Regions from separate parts of the Paenibacillus sp. PK1-4R genome, predicted to be linked through region 1. Evidence: a T-box and tRNA genes for the amino acid it is inferred to sense, from the RefSeq annotation. Region 1 holds a T-box; the other regions hold tRNA genes.

Region 1 (3,172 bases):
CATCTCAGTATTTTTTCGCGTGTGGATAATGGTAGCAAGGATATGTACCAGCGCTTTGAAGAAGTTCATGTCCAGCGTGCATATAATCCGGACTGGATGAAGCTGGAGTTGTCCAAGGCAGGCTTTAGAGACGTGAAGGTATATGCGGATTTTGAATGGAAAGAGGCCGGAGACAGCGCACAGCGCTTGTTCTACGTGGCTGTGAAGTAAGAGCGAATAATGAGAACTGTCCTTATGTATGTTGCATAAGGGCAGTTTTTTTGTTTGATTTACCATGGAGAATGAATAGCAATATTCTTAAATAGGGTAAAGGAATGCAAGAAAAGATATATCGACGTGACAAAAAGTATTGCCAGTTAAAGTAAAGGAGGTGATAATAGTCGGATAGAAAGCGTTTTCTGAGGAAATAAATCAAATGTCAATGTGAGGTGTAGAAGTGGAAAGTACATATAAAACAAGACTTTCGTCAGAACAGTTGAATGCCATAATAAAGCAGCATTTCTCTGCAAGTATACAGGACTACAAGGAAATGGTGGATGGCTGGGCCAATCATGCATATCTCATTACCCTAAGTGACGCACAGCGGGTGGTACTCAAAATTGCACCGTCGGCTTCGACAAATCTGATGCGCTGTGAACAGGATCTCATGATTGCCGAAGTTGAGGCACTACGCCTCATCACGGAGCTACAGGATGTTCCCGTACCCCAAGTGCTGGTTTATGATGATTCGTTAACCATTGCTTCAGCGCGTTATTTTATCATGGAGTATATGTCTGGAACACCCTATAATCAGGTTAAGGATCAATATTCTGCGGAAGAGCAGGAAGCCATTGAACACCAGCTGGGCCGGTACAATCGTCGAATTAATGAAATCAAGGGTGAGAAGTTTGGATATTTCTCGGAGCAAAAACAGCGTTATTCCACATGGAAAGAAGCATTTATGAATTTGATGGATGACATTCTTACCGATGGTGAAGAAGCCGGAATTACATTTTCGATCGATTACCCTGAATTGAGACGTTTGATTGAAGAAAAATCCAATGTATTGAACGATGTCAAAGAACCTGTGCTTGTCAGTTGGGATCTGTGGGATGGCAATGTGTTAATAGATAAAGGTCGAATCACAGCGATTATTGATTTTGAACGTTCACTGTGGGCAGATCCTCTGATGGAGCATTATTTCAGTCATTTTAACTATACGCCTGGTTTTGTGAAAGGGTATGGGCTTGCGATTACGACTGAAAGTGAATTGAAAAGAAGAAGTCTCTATGACTTGTACTTTGATCTGGTGCTGCGCATAGAGTGCGCTTATCGCCAATATGATAATCAGGAACATGTGAATTGGACCATTCATAATCTGGAGGAAGGCCTTGAGCGTTTTCGGTTATCCTGAACAGCAACCAGCGTTATGAAGGGTACAAACCGTAGACTTCAAGATGGCGATTATAACGTGTAATATTGACTTTGGGCTTGCTTTTTTATATAATGGTCCCGATATTGTATACATATTTCGATGATAAGGATCAGTAGTAATTCCTGTACATAACAGAGAGCCGGCGGTTGGTGCAAGCCGGTTGACAGTGATTTGCGAACTCGCCTTGGAGAAATGCGGTGATTACACCATTCTGTTTAACCTGCTTGTATAAAGCTTGGGTTTAGGAATGGAAATCCGCATCGGTTAACCGCCGTTACAGGTCCAAAGGGAGTGGATGACGAAGCACGTTCGTCCGCTAACTAGGGTGGTACCACGGGAATTCAACCTCTCGTCCCTAGCGCTGCAAACGCTACGGGATGCTGAGGTTTTTTTGTTGCAATTAAAGCTAAAGCGAATAACCTGAAGGAGGAACAATAGATGAGTGAGAATAACCAGCCGAAACACGGCTATCAGCCACAAGTCATGGAAAAAAGTTGGCAGCAATACTGGGATGCAAATAAAACGTTTAAAACGGGTGAGGACCCTGCTAAACCGAAATTTTATGCACTGGATATGTTCCCTTATCCATCCGGTTCAGGTCTGCACGTAGGTCACCCGGAAGGATATACGGCAACGGATATCGTTTCCCGTTACAAACGTATGCGCGGTTACAACGTATTGCACCCAATGGGTTGGGATGCTTTCGGCCTGCCTGCTGAGCAGCATGCACTGGATACAGGTGAACATCCACGAGATATTACATTCCGTAATATTGACAATTTCCGTCGCCAGATCAAATCGCTTGGTTTTTCCTATGACTGGGATCGTGAGATCAGCACAACGGACCCTGAATATTATAAATGGACGCAATGGATCTTTATCCAGCTGTACAATAAGGGCCTCGCTTATGTGGATGAAGTTGCAGTTAACTGGTGTGAAGCCCTTGGAACGGTACTTGCTAATGAAGAGGTTATTGATGGCAAGAGTGAACGTGGTGGACATCCGGTTGTACGCAAACCGATGCGTCAGTGGGTCCTGAGAATTACCGAGTATGCAGAGCGTCTGTTGGAAGACCTGGAAGAGCTGGATTGGTCTGAAAGCATCAAGGATATGCAACGTAACTGGATTGGTAAATCGACAGGTGCAGAAGTTGTATTTGCCATTGAAGGTCGCGAGGAAGTCATTAAGGTGTTCACTACCCGTGCGGACACATTGTTTGGTGCGAGCTTTGCAGTACTTGCTCCGGAACATGAATTGGTAGAAGCAATTACAACCGATGACCAACGTGAAGCGATTCAGGCTTATCAGGAGCAGGCTTCTCGTAAGAGTGATCTGGAACGTACAGATTTGGCCAAAGACAAAACAGGTGTTTTCACTGGCGCTTATGCAATCAATCCCGTTAATGGTGCAAAACTGCCGATCTGGATTGCTGATTACGTTCTTGCAGGTTACGGTACAGGCGCGGTTATGGCTGTTCCGGGTCATGATGCACGTGACTGGGAATTTGCGAAGCAGTTCGGTCTGGATATCATTGAGGTTATTCAAGGTGGAGACGTTACACAAGAGGCATATTCGGGTGATGGCGCGCATGTAAATTCCGATTTCCTGAACGGACTGAACAATGAAGAAGCGGTTGCCAAGATGATTGCTTGGCTGGAAGAGAACGGTAAAGGACAAGGGAAAGTAACCTATCGTCTGCGTGATTGGCTGTTCAGCCGTCAGCGTTACTGGGGTGAGCCAATCCCGATTCTGCATCTG
Region 2 (3,172 bases), 180 kb from region 1:
AAAAAGGTAAGGATCGTGACGAGTGGCCCATGGCGATGTGCGCTGAGGGAGGAACAGGTGCAGATATCCAGTACATTACTCCGAAGGATAATCGCGGTGCGGGTTCATGGGTAGGGAATCAGTTAAGTACATATCCGGATGGAACACGAGTGAAGTTTGTAGTGAAGTAACAACAGGATATGGGTGGACAGAAACAAGGATAGAGTAAGGCATTCGTTGTGAGGCAGTGGCAGTATGTTACAGGATAAGTAGAAGAGAAAAACCAGACGTGCATGCGTCTGGTTTTTTGGTATAAAGTGCTGGCTTAAATAGATCTAGTTAACGTATCTATACGGGAACTGAGTTTCTAGGATTACAGAGCCGACTAAACGAGTTGCATTCCGCTTAAATGATGAGAACGGATGCTTAACAGACGCGTAACATGTTCAACCTCATCAAACGGTATCCACAGACTTCCGTGAACCGTACGTAAGGAGAGAATGGATGTATCAGCGGTACGCTCGGGAAATCCGGTTACCGTCTGACCGCTTGTATTACGAACCATGATCTGTTGTTTGCGCCGGATGGCAATTTCTACCTCTTTTTTCATAAGTCATTGCTCCTGATTATGAGATGTTAAATCCATATGTCAATGTTTTCAATGGTTAATTTGTCTTCTTTATCTAGTCTATCAGAACTAGGTATAGATTTCCAGAAGAGAAATCAACATTCTTCTAGGTGATTTGTCTTAGCTGTGGACGATCCGTTTTTGAATGGGGATTACGGGGTTATATTAGGGTAAAAGGAGGGGAACGGAATGACACAATTGATTATTGGGCTGGCCCGTACCGAAAACGAGGCTATAATTATGCTGAATAAGGTCAAAGAGGAAGGTATTAAGGATAAATATTTGGGAGCGGTGGCGAAGGAGCAGCTTAATCTGGAGCTGGTGAGCGAGAAGACAGGTCTGCCCAAACCGTTGAAGGGTGCCGGAACAGATGGTGCCTTTGGCGCTCTGAAAGGCATATTGGCTGGGCTGGGGAAGCGAATGGATCAGACAATGTCGATCGGAAATGCAGTGCGTAGACTCGCTGGTAATGAGATTGGGAGTGAGACTGATGATTTGGTGCTTACACTGACTGAAGCGGGGATCTCGGAGGAGGATGCGCGGTATTACGAAGATTGGCTGTTAAAGGACCATATCTTGGTTATCGTGGAGTGCAGTGAGGAAGAAGCGGCTCGTGTTCGACCTATTTTACTTTTTTAGTTTAATTTAAGGCTGATTTTAGGTTTCTTTAATGTTGGGGAGGTATTCTTATCTCACACCTCCCTTAATATAGATTGGTTTACCGGAAGTCCGGGACCGCAACTCGGACTTTCTAGGCACTGCGAGCTGACGCTTGCAGTGCCTGTTTCATTTATATAAGTTGAACTAAAGATTATTTACACTGACACTCCGATGACAGAATAACCTTCTAATCGCTGTTATCCCCAGATTTTTTCGATTCCCTTTTCTCAAGGGAAAATCCGGTGATAGCGTATGCTTCCGATGCAGCTTTCTTTCAGAAAGCTTTTAGGCGAGCGCTTCGCTTTTTCAGTTTTTTCTGTCCTCTCCGTTATCGTGTAAATCATTAGTTAAACTTATATAGTTAGATTATTTTTATAAAAAGTGTTGCAAAGTTAATTAATTCATGGTAAGATAGTTCTTGTCGCCAAGAAATACATAATCCTGCCGGGGTGGCGGAATTGGCAGACGCACAGGACTTAAAATCCTGCGGTAGGTGACTACCGTACCGGTTCGATCCCGGTCCTCGGCATCTTAAAAAGAAAGATCGCATGACGCTTGTTAATCAAGCTGCATGCGATCTTTTTTTATGTTTTTTAATATCAATGTCACTTCATTGTAGACCACATCACCATGCAGCTCATAAACATAAACCCTGCATAATACATATCAGAAGGTACATTTATCTGACTTTTATGAAGAGACGGAACAATGGTGTATACTATCCGTAGGCATATATTACCTTTACCTTGCTGAACGATATAAGTTCAACTACACATTTACACGATACAGCGATCGGAAGGTTATTCTGTCATCGGAATGCTCGTGTAAATAACCATATGTGAACTTATATTGAGTCACAAAATCAATAAAACAATCTTATGGACGGAGGACTCAAGTTTATGTTGAAACAGCTTAAGCCATACAAGGTGTTACAGGAGCGCAGAATCGAAGAATTGAAATCGGATGCGTATCTGTTGGAGCACCAGAAATCCGGGGCCAAAATTGTACTTTTGTCCAATCAGGACGACAACAAAGTATTCAGTATCGGTTTCCGCACACCTCCGGAAGATGATACAGGGGTAGCCCATATCCTCGAACACTCCGTGCTCTGTGGGTCCAAGAAATTTCCGGCCAAGGATTCTTTTGTTGAGTTGCTGAAAGGTTCATTGAATACATTCCTTAACGCCATGACGTATCCCGATAAGACGATTTACCCGATTGCGAGTCGTAATGATCATGACTTCCATAACCTGATGGATATATATCTGGACGCGGTATTGAATACGAATATTTATGAGAATGAAAAAATATTTCTGCAGGAAGGCTGGAACTATAATCTGACCTCTACAGATGATGAATTAACCTACAACGGAGTTGTATATAACGAGATGAAGGGGGCCTTTTCTTCACCGGAACGAATGGTGCGCAGAGAAGTATTAAACTCCCTTTTCCCGGATACCACATACTCCTCCGAGTCTGGCGGATTCCCAGAGGCTATTCTGGATCTAACGTATCAGGGGCTGCTGGATTTCCACACGAGATACTACCATCCTTCCAACAGTTACATCTATCTCTACGGGGATATGGATATGGAAGAGAAGCTGCAATGGCTCGATGAGAACTATCTGAGTGCATATGATCGCATCGAGATTGATTCGGCCATTCAACTTCAACCTGCCTTTGCAGAACGGGTAGACACAGTTAAGACTTACTCTGCGGGAAGTACGGAATCGGAAGTGGATAACAGCTTTTTGACCTATAACGCGGTGATTGGCACAAGTCTGGACAAGGAACTGAACATTTCGTTCCAAATTTTGTTATACGCACTGCTGAACGCTCCGGGAGCGGTATTGAAACAGGCTTTGCTGGATAAAGGAATTGCGAAGGACGTCTACGGTTCGTATG
Region 3 (3,172 bases), 3.2 Mb from region 1:
TCGTTCCTCCCTTGGCGTGAAAAGACAACAAAAAAGAAGCGTGGGGGACCAAGGCCTCCCGAACGCTTCTTAAAGAACCCATGGCGAAAACGCCATGAACCAGCGTACGGCTTGTTGCCTCTCCCTTTAACGCTTACGAGGTTAGCTGACGGATTCGGGCGCGAGAGTCGCCCTATTTCCGGCTGTCACCGGAAAATTCACCCCATGAATGCCTACTGTCCTGGACAGCGCATTCTGTTGGTTCCCCCGTTTCCCACTCATCAATGAATGGAAACTCAGCGATTAAAACATCGTTCGTATATCTTAAAATAAGATCGAGCGATATTATCGTTTGTTTCGTTTTTCAGGTACAATTTAGTTTAAATTGAAATTACGTTATGAATCATACACCCGCGCCATGTCGGTGTAAAGTCCGCACAGATCACCGAATCGACAGATTTTCGGCAATACTCACATATAATAGCGCTTACAACAAGGTCATACTCTATCCTTCTCTTTAAATCTATCTAATTCTCACTCTGACGAAAATCACTACGCATTTCATTCACGCATTCTGCACAACTTGCCTCTTTTGATTCATTTAACACCATATTAGTTTTGCATTATTTAATTGTAACCAATATAATAAGAGGTATCAGATGATATCATGGAGGCGATTTAGATGACAGTCTACGATTACAAAGTGAATACCCTTCGCGGTCAAGAAGTTGAAATGTCCGACTACCGTGACAAAGTGTTACTGATTGTGAATACTGCAAGCTCATGCGGCCTTACACCTCAATTCAAAGGTCTGCAAGAATTGCAAGACAAGTTCAAGGATGCGCCATTTGAAGTCCTTGGTTTTCCAAGCAACCAGTTTGCCCAGGAAAAAGGATCTTCCGACGATATCGCCGAGTTCTGTCAGATGAATTATGGCGTGAGCTTCCCTATGTTTGAGAAAATTGATGTGAACGGCTCAAGCGCTCACCCTCTCTTCCAGCACCTTAGCACAGAAGCTCCTGGCCTGCTCGGCTCCAAAGCAATCAAATGGAATTTCACCAAATTCCTTGTGGATCAGAACGGACAGGTAATTAAACGTTATGCTCCCAAAACAACACCGGACAAGATTGAAGAAGATATCAAGAACTTGCTGCAAAAATAATACATTGGCCACCCGTAGCCGGAAGGTAGAGCAGCATTGCCCCGGTAATGGATGGCCTTTTTTATCAACTTTGATGTCAAACTGTTCAAAAAGACAAAAAAAGAAGCCTTCCATTAATGGAAAGCTTCTTTTTAATCGTTCATATGATGCGGTCGAGAGGACTCGAACCTCCACGGGCATACGCCCACTACCCCCTCAAGATAGCGTGTCTGCCATTCCACCACGACCGCATGTCGTAAATAATCGGCAACAGAATTGATTATACCGGGTTCAGAACCAAAAGTAAAGTATTTTTTAATACTTCTTTTTCAGCTAGGCATTTTCATCAAAAATCGCATAATCTCGTCATCTTTACCCTTGAACTGCATACATTAGATTTGATCCCCTCCTTTCCGGATTGAGCTGATCTTATTGATTCATTTATATCTAGTCCTCCCTAGACTTCGCAGATATTTAACTTTAAATGTTATATAAAATAACACAAATATTGAATTCCAGATTTAAATACATTAAATTCAACTGATACTATTGACAAAAAGCGGACATTTATGGGATGATAACTATCATATAATTCGGATTTTTAAACATAATGCAAACAAAAAGGAATATAAATGTCACTTTAAGTGACATTTAACGAACACAGGAGGCGAATGATTGTGAACCGTGGGAATAAGCTGCTCGATTATGTCAAACTGCTTGATTCCTCTATTCAGGTTGGAGGGTTCACCCATTCCTTCGGCATGGATATCCATATCAGGGAGGGTACCATTCGTAATGCTGAAGATCTCGAATCATTCATGCGTTGTCAGTTGCATCCGAGCATCGTTCGTCTAGAAGGTATGGCCATCAAAGGCATCTATACCGCAGCAGATCACAAGGATACATGGCGGATAGCTCTAATCGACAAGCTCGTCCATGTTCAGCGAACCCCTGGAGATCTCAGAGAACAAGCTGCCGCCATGGGTAAACGATTGATCAGACTTGCACGCGCTCTGCACCCCTGGATTGAATTCAGCCAGCTCGAACAGATCTTTGCCAAATACGATTCGGTTGGCTGCCTCTCCACTGTTCACGCCTGGATTAACCACCACCTCGACATCCCGGTCGAGGAGGCGGTCCTTGGTTACCTGCATTCAGCCATGAATGCCTGCATAACCGAAGCCTCCAAAGTCATTCCCCTGAACAACGATACAACCAAGGATCTGATGGTCCGCCTGGCCACAGATCTGGAGAATGAATGGAAGACCGTCAGCGCCTCGGCTGCGGATGGACTGGCACAGCCAACCTCGATGTCCATGAAATCATTTTTCCCCAGTTTCCATATGCTTGGAGCTGGACTTCATGCCTACAGGGCCTAATCCTCTTCCTCCTCATACCTGCTCCCCTTTATTCAAACAAACTAAAAAACACGCGGCAACCTCCTTGCCGACGTGTTTTTTGTCATTTTATTTGTTTTATTTACGTATTTACGCCATTTTTCATCACAAAATACACTTTTTTCCGTCTTTTTTAATTGTTAGATGACGAATTTACGTATATAATGAAACATACAGCTCGCATTTCTATATATTTTACATGAAGAAAGGGCGGCTGAATACTACATTCTAACCAGGGGTGAACCCTTTTGAACAAGAAAAAACCAGTTACACCGTTCGGATGGGCCATCAAACGACGGCTAACCGAACTTCAAGTGGACCAGAAGACCTTTTGTGAACAGCATGGCATCCCACCCTATCGTTTATCCAATCTTATTCACGGCACACGCAAAGCAACCCGATTCAGGCACCTGGTCGCTGATATTTTGGATATTCCAGATGAACTGAGATAAGATTTCTGCCAAAGGAGGGTCCCATCCATGAGACATGTTACATCCGATCTGGAGAGGCTGTCGTTCCAGTCCATACGTCACCAGCTCATCATCGTTGATCACAATTGGATTATCCAAAGTTGTAACCGTGCCTGGCAACAGGGACTCGGTCAATGCTCACCATCCCCGGATACACACAGTAATCATAGACATTACCTGCATCT
Region 4 (3,172 bases), 2.6 Mb from region 1:
GAATCAACAAATGAAAGAGCTTATATGCTACATTTCTTTCCTATGATTTATGGAAGGAGGTTTTGAAAGGGTTTACATAAAATAAATGCAAGACAATCCGCTATTCTTGTTTGTTATTCCTGGTCGCGGTTTATCTATGTAACCATTTACCATTATCGAGGAGGATGAAAGTAGTGAAATTCAAACTAAAAAAGACGATTAATGTTCTTTTGGCCTGTTTAACAGCCCTGCCTTTGATGTTAACCCCGACTAATGTGTCAGCAGCCAGCGATGCCAACATTAATTTGTCCTCGGAAAAACAACTGATTAAGGGCTTTGGGGGCATTAACCTTCCTGCCTGGATTGGTGATCTGACTCCCGCTCAACGTGAAACTGCTTTTGGTAATGACCAGAATCAGTTAGGCTTTTCAATTCTCAGGATCTACGTCGATCCGGATTCTAATAACTGGTATCGTGAAGTTGCCACAGCCAAACGGGCTATTGAAAAAGGGGCTATCGTATTTGCATCCCCATGGAATCCTCCAAGCAGCATGGTTGAAACGTTCAACCGCAATGGGGACACCAATGCCAAACGTCTGAAATACGACAAATATGCCGCATATGCGCAACATCTGAACGACTTTGTAACCTACATGAAAAATAACGGCGTAGATCTGTATGCCATTTCTGTGCAAAATGAACCGGATTATGCTCATGACTGGACCTGGTGGACTCCACAAGAGATCCTTCGATTCATGAAAGAAAATGCCGGGTCCATTCAAGGTACCAGAGTCATGGCGCCTGAATCCTTCCAGTATTTAAAGAATATATCCGACCCAATCCTGAATGACCCGCAGGCACTTGCCAACATGGACATACTGGGAGCACATACGTATGGAACCCAGATTTCGAATTTTGCCTACCCTCTCTTTAAGCAAAAAGGAGCCGGTAAAGAACTGTGGATGACTGAGGTGTACGTTCCGAATAGTGACAACAACTCAGCAGACCGCTGGCCTGAAGCACTGGACGTTTCCTATCACATGCACAATGCCATGGTAGAAGGTGATTTCCAGGCCTATGTGTGGTGGTACATCCGCAGACAGTATGGTCCGATGAAAGAGGACGGTACCATAAGCAAACGCGGATATAATATGGCTCATTTCTCCAAATTCGTGCGTCCAGGCTACCTGCGAGTCGACGCAACGAAAAATCCGGATACGAACACCTTTGTCTCAGCCTACAAAGGTGATAACAAAGTTGTCGTCGTGGCGATTAACCGTGGAACTTCAGCCACAAGCCAAAAATTCGTTCTGCAGAATGGTAATGCCTCCACTGTGTCCTCATGGATTACGGACAGCAGTCGAAACCTGGCAAGCGGAACCCCGCTTACCGTATCCAATGGAGCCTTCACGGCACAGCTCCCGCCTCAGAGCGTAACAACATTTGTTGCCAACATTACTGGCGGAAATAGCGGCGGGAATACAGGCAGTGGCACTACGTATGAAGCTGAGACCGGAACGTCACTTACGGAAGCTGCCATTGAAACAATCTACCCCGGTTACACTGGCTCCGGGTATGTTAACTTTAATGCGATGACTGGTTCAGCCATTCAATGGAACGGCATTAATAACGCTACAACAGGTACCAAAAACGTAAAGTTTCGTTATGCGCTGGAAAGTGGAACACGGAACCTCGACATTTTTGTGAACGGAACCAAAGTCATCAGCAACGAACCCTTTCCGGCTACGGGAAGCTGGTCCACTTGGGTTGAAAAAACAATACAGGTCCCCATGAACACGGGGACCAATACATTGAAAGTGGTTACCACCGGATCGGAAGGACCGAATATTGACAGCATTAATGTTACCGCAGCGCAATAAAAGTTCCATATGGCTGATGGAAGACCATTTGCTGTAAGAGCAGCTAAGTAGTAACCTCTTGGATACTCAAGTCTAAAGTTAGTGTTATATCAAAAAATGCAAAAAAAGACTCCTTAAGCATTAGCTTAAGGAGTCTTTTTGTTAGATGCGGTCGAGAGGACTCGAACCTCCACGGGGGGTTAGCCCACACGGACCTGAACCGTGCGCGTCTGCCAATTCCGCCACGACCGCATATTGTATCTCCGTCATCAATATCGGCGACAAGAAATAATATATCATGTGGAATCTATCATGTCAACACTGAAAATAATAACAATAAAGCCCGAACCAGACATCCATGTCGATTCGGGCTTTACCTTTAACTACAAATTACAGCTTGGAAGGCCAGTTGCCATACCAGGCATAACCGCCTCTTCTTTCTTTATCAATATCACTTAATTTGTATTTAACTACCCCGTCACGACCAATAAAGATTGGTTTATCCGTTCCGATCTCATAGAAGCGTGCCCAAATTGGTGCAGCTTTGGAATCTGCGATAATTTTACTGTCTCCATTAGCTCTTTCATACTTGTAACCCGTAATTTTCACCTTGTTAAACCAAGCCTCAGCTCCTTTAATGGATGCGGTAATTTTAGCGTTAGCAGGTCTGGTTTTTAGAAATTTAACAATCGTTACACTCTCTCCAGCTGTCAGCGATGGCACTTCGTAGATTCTTGCGCTCGCTGGTTTAAGGGAACTGGAATCATGTTGTTGTCCCCATGCTGTCAGCTTACCACCTGAAACGACTTGTGTATTCAGAATCGCCTCCACACCTTTGGCAACTGAATTTTTACTGCGGTTAGCAAGTGTGCTGTCGATAAATGAAAAATCACCTTTGCGGGCTGCTACTTCATCCAGCATGATCATTACATTAATCATGGCATCATCATTATAGGTAATGTGCTTGTGATATCCGGAGCTTTGGTAGACCTGTGGCCATCCTCCGTTTGAATACTGCATGTTGATCAAAAAGTTAATTCCTTTGATTGCAGCTGTGGAGTATCGCGGATCATTCGTCTTTTTAAATTCCTTCGCCAATCTTCTAATTTCTGAGTATGTAGCCTTGTTGTCTATCGTGGACTTCGCCCACTCTCCACTTGTCTGTTTATAATCTTTTCTCCAACCTCCATCTGGCAGCTGGTTCTTCAAAATATCAGAAATACTCGCTGTAGTACCCGATGCATCCGCAGCAGATACCGTCCCTACAGGGAGAACTGCCATTCCAACTGCTGAGAACACCATCGTACATGCCAGGACAAAAGTAATTATTTTCT

Evidence for each region. The T-box of region 1 lies ahead of leuS (leucine--tRNA ligase). A T-box ahead of a tRNA ligase gene usually reads a tRNA of that ligase, here a tRNA-Leu.
Region 2: it has a tRNA-Leu gene. The T-box ahead of leuS (leucine--tRNA ligase) is inferred to sense a tRNA for this amino acid. The anticodon was not compared.
Region 3: it has a tRNA-Leu gene. The T-box ahead of leuS (leucine--tRNA ligase) is inferred to sense a tRNA for this amino acid. The anticodon was not compared.
Region 4: it has a tRNA-Leu gene. The T-box ahead of leuS (leucine--tRNA ligase) is inferred to sense a tRNA for this amino acid. The anticodon was not compared.

Annotation. Positions count from the first base shown of each region.
Region 1 is NZ_CP126535.1:4,902,967-4,906,138, reverse strand. It holds gene QNO02_RS21345 (class I SAM-dependent DNA methyltransferase) at 1-210, shown strand, start outside; gene QNO02_RS21340 (phosphotransferase family protein) at 437-1,393, shown strand; T-box leader at 1,505-1,774, shown strand; gene leuS (leucine--tRNA ligase) at 1,853-3,172, shown strand, end outside.
Region 2 is NZ_CP126535.1:4,725,439-4,728,610, reverse strand. It holds gene QNO02_RS20565 (NucA/NucB deoxyribonuclease domain-containing protein) at 1-170, shown strand, start outside; gene QNO02_RS20560 (hypothetical protein) at 365-589, opposite strand; gene QNO02_RS20555 (general stress protein) at 797-1,246, shown strand; tRNA gene QNO02_RS20550 (tRNA-Leu) at 1,711-1,796, shown strand; gene QNO02_RS20545 (insulinase family protein) at 2,167-3,172, shown strand, end outside.
Region 3 is NZ_CP126535.1:1,653,093-1,656,264, reverse strand. It holds cyclic di-AMP (ydaO/yuaA leader) riboswitch at 116-291, opposite strand; gene QNO02_RS06955 (glutathione peroxidase) at 662-1,141, shown strand; tRNA gene QNO02_RS06950 (tRNA-Leu) at 1,289-1,371, opposite strand; gene QNO02_RS06945 (urease accessory protein UreF) at 1,798-2,499, shown strand; gene QNO02_RS06940 (hypothetical protein) at 2,766-2,969, shown strand; gene QNO02_RS06935 (nitrogen regulation protein NR(II)) at 2,997-3,172, shown strand, end outside.
Region 4 is NZ_CP126535.1:2,327,572-2,330,743, reverse strand. It holds gene xynC (glucuronoarabinoxylan endo-1,4-beta-xylanase XynC) at 165-1,859, shown strand; tRNA gene QNO02_RS10240 (tRNA-Leu) at 2,006-2,090, opposite strand; gene pelA (pectate lyase) at 2,229-3,172, opposite strand, start outside.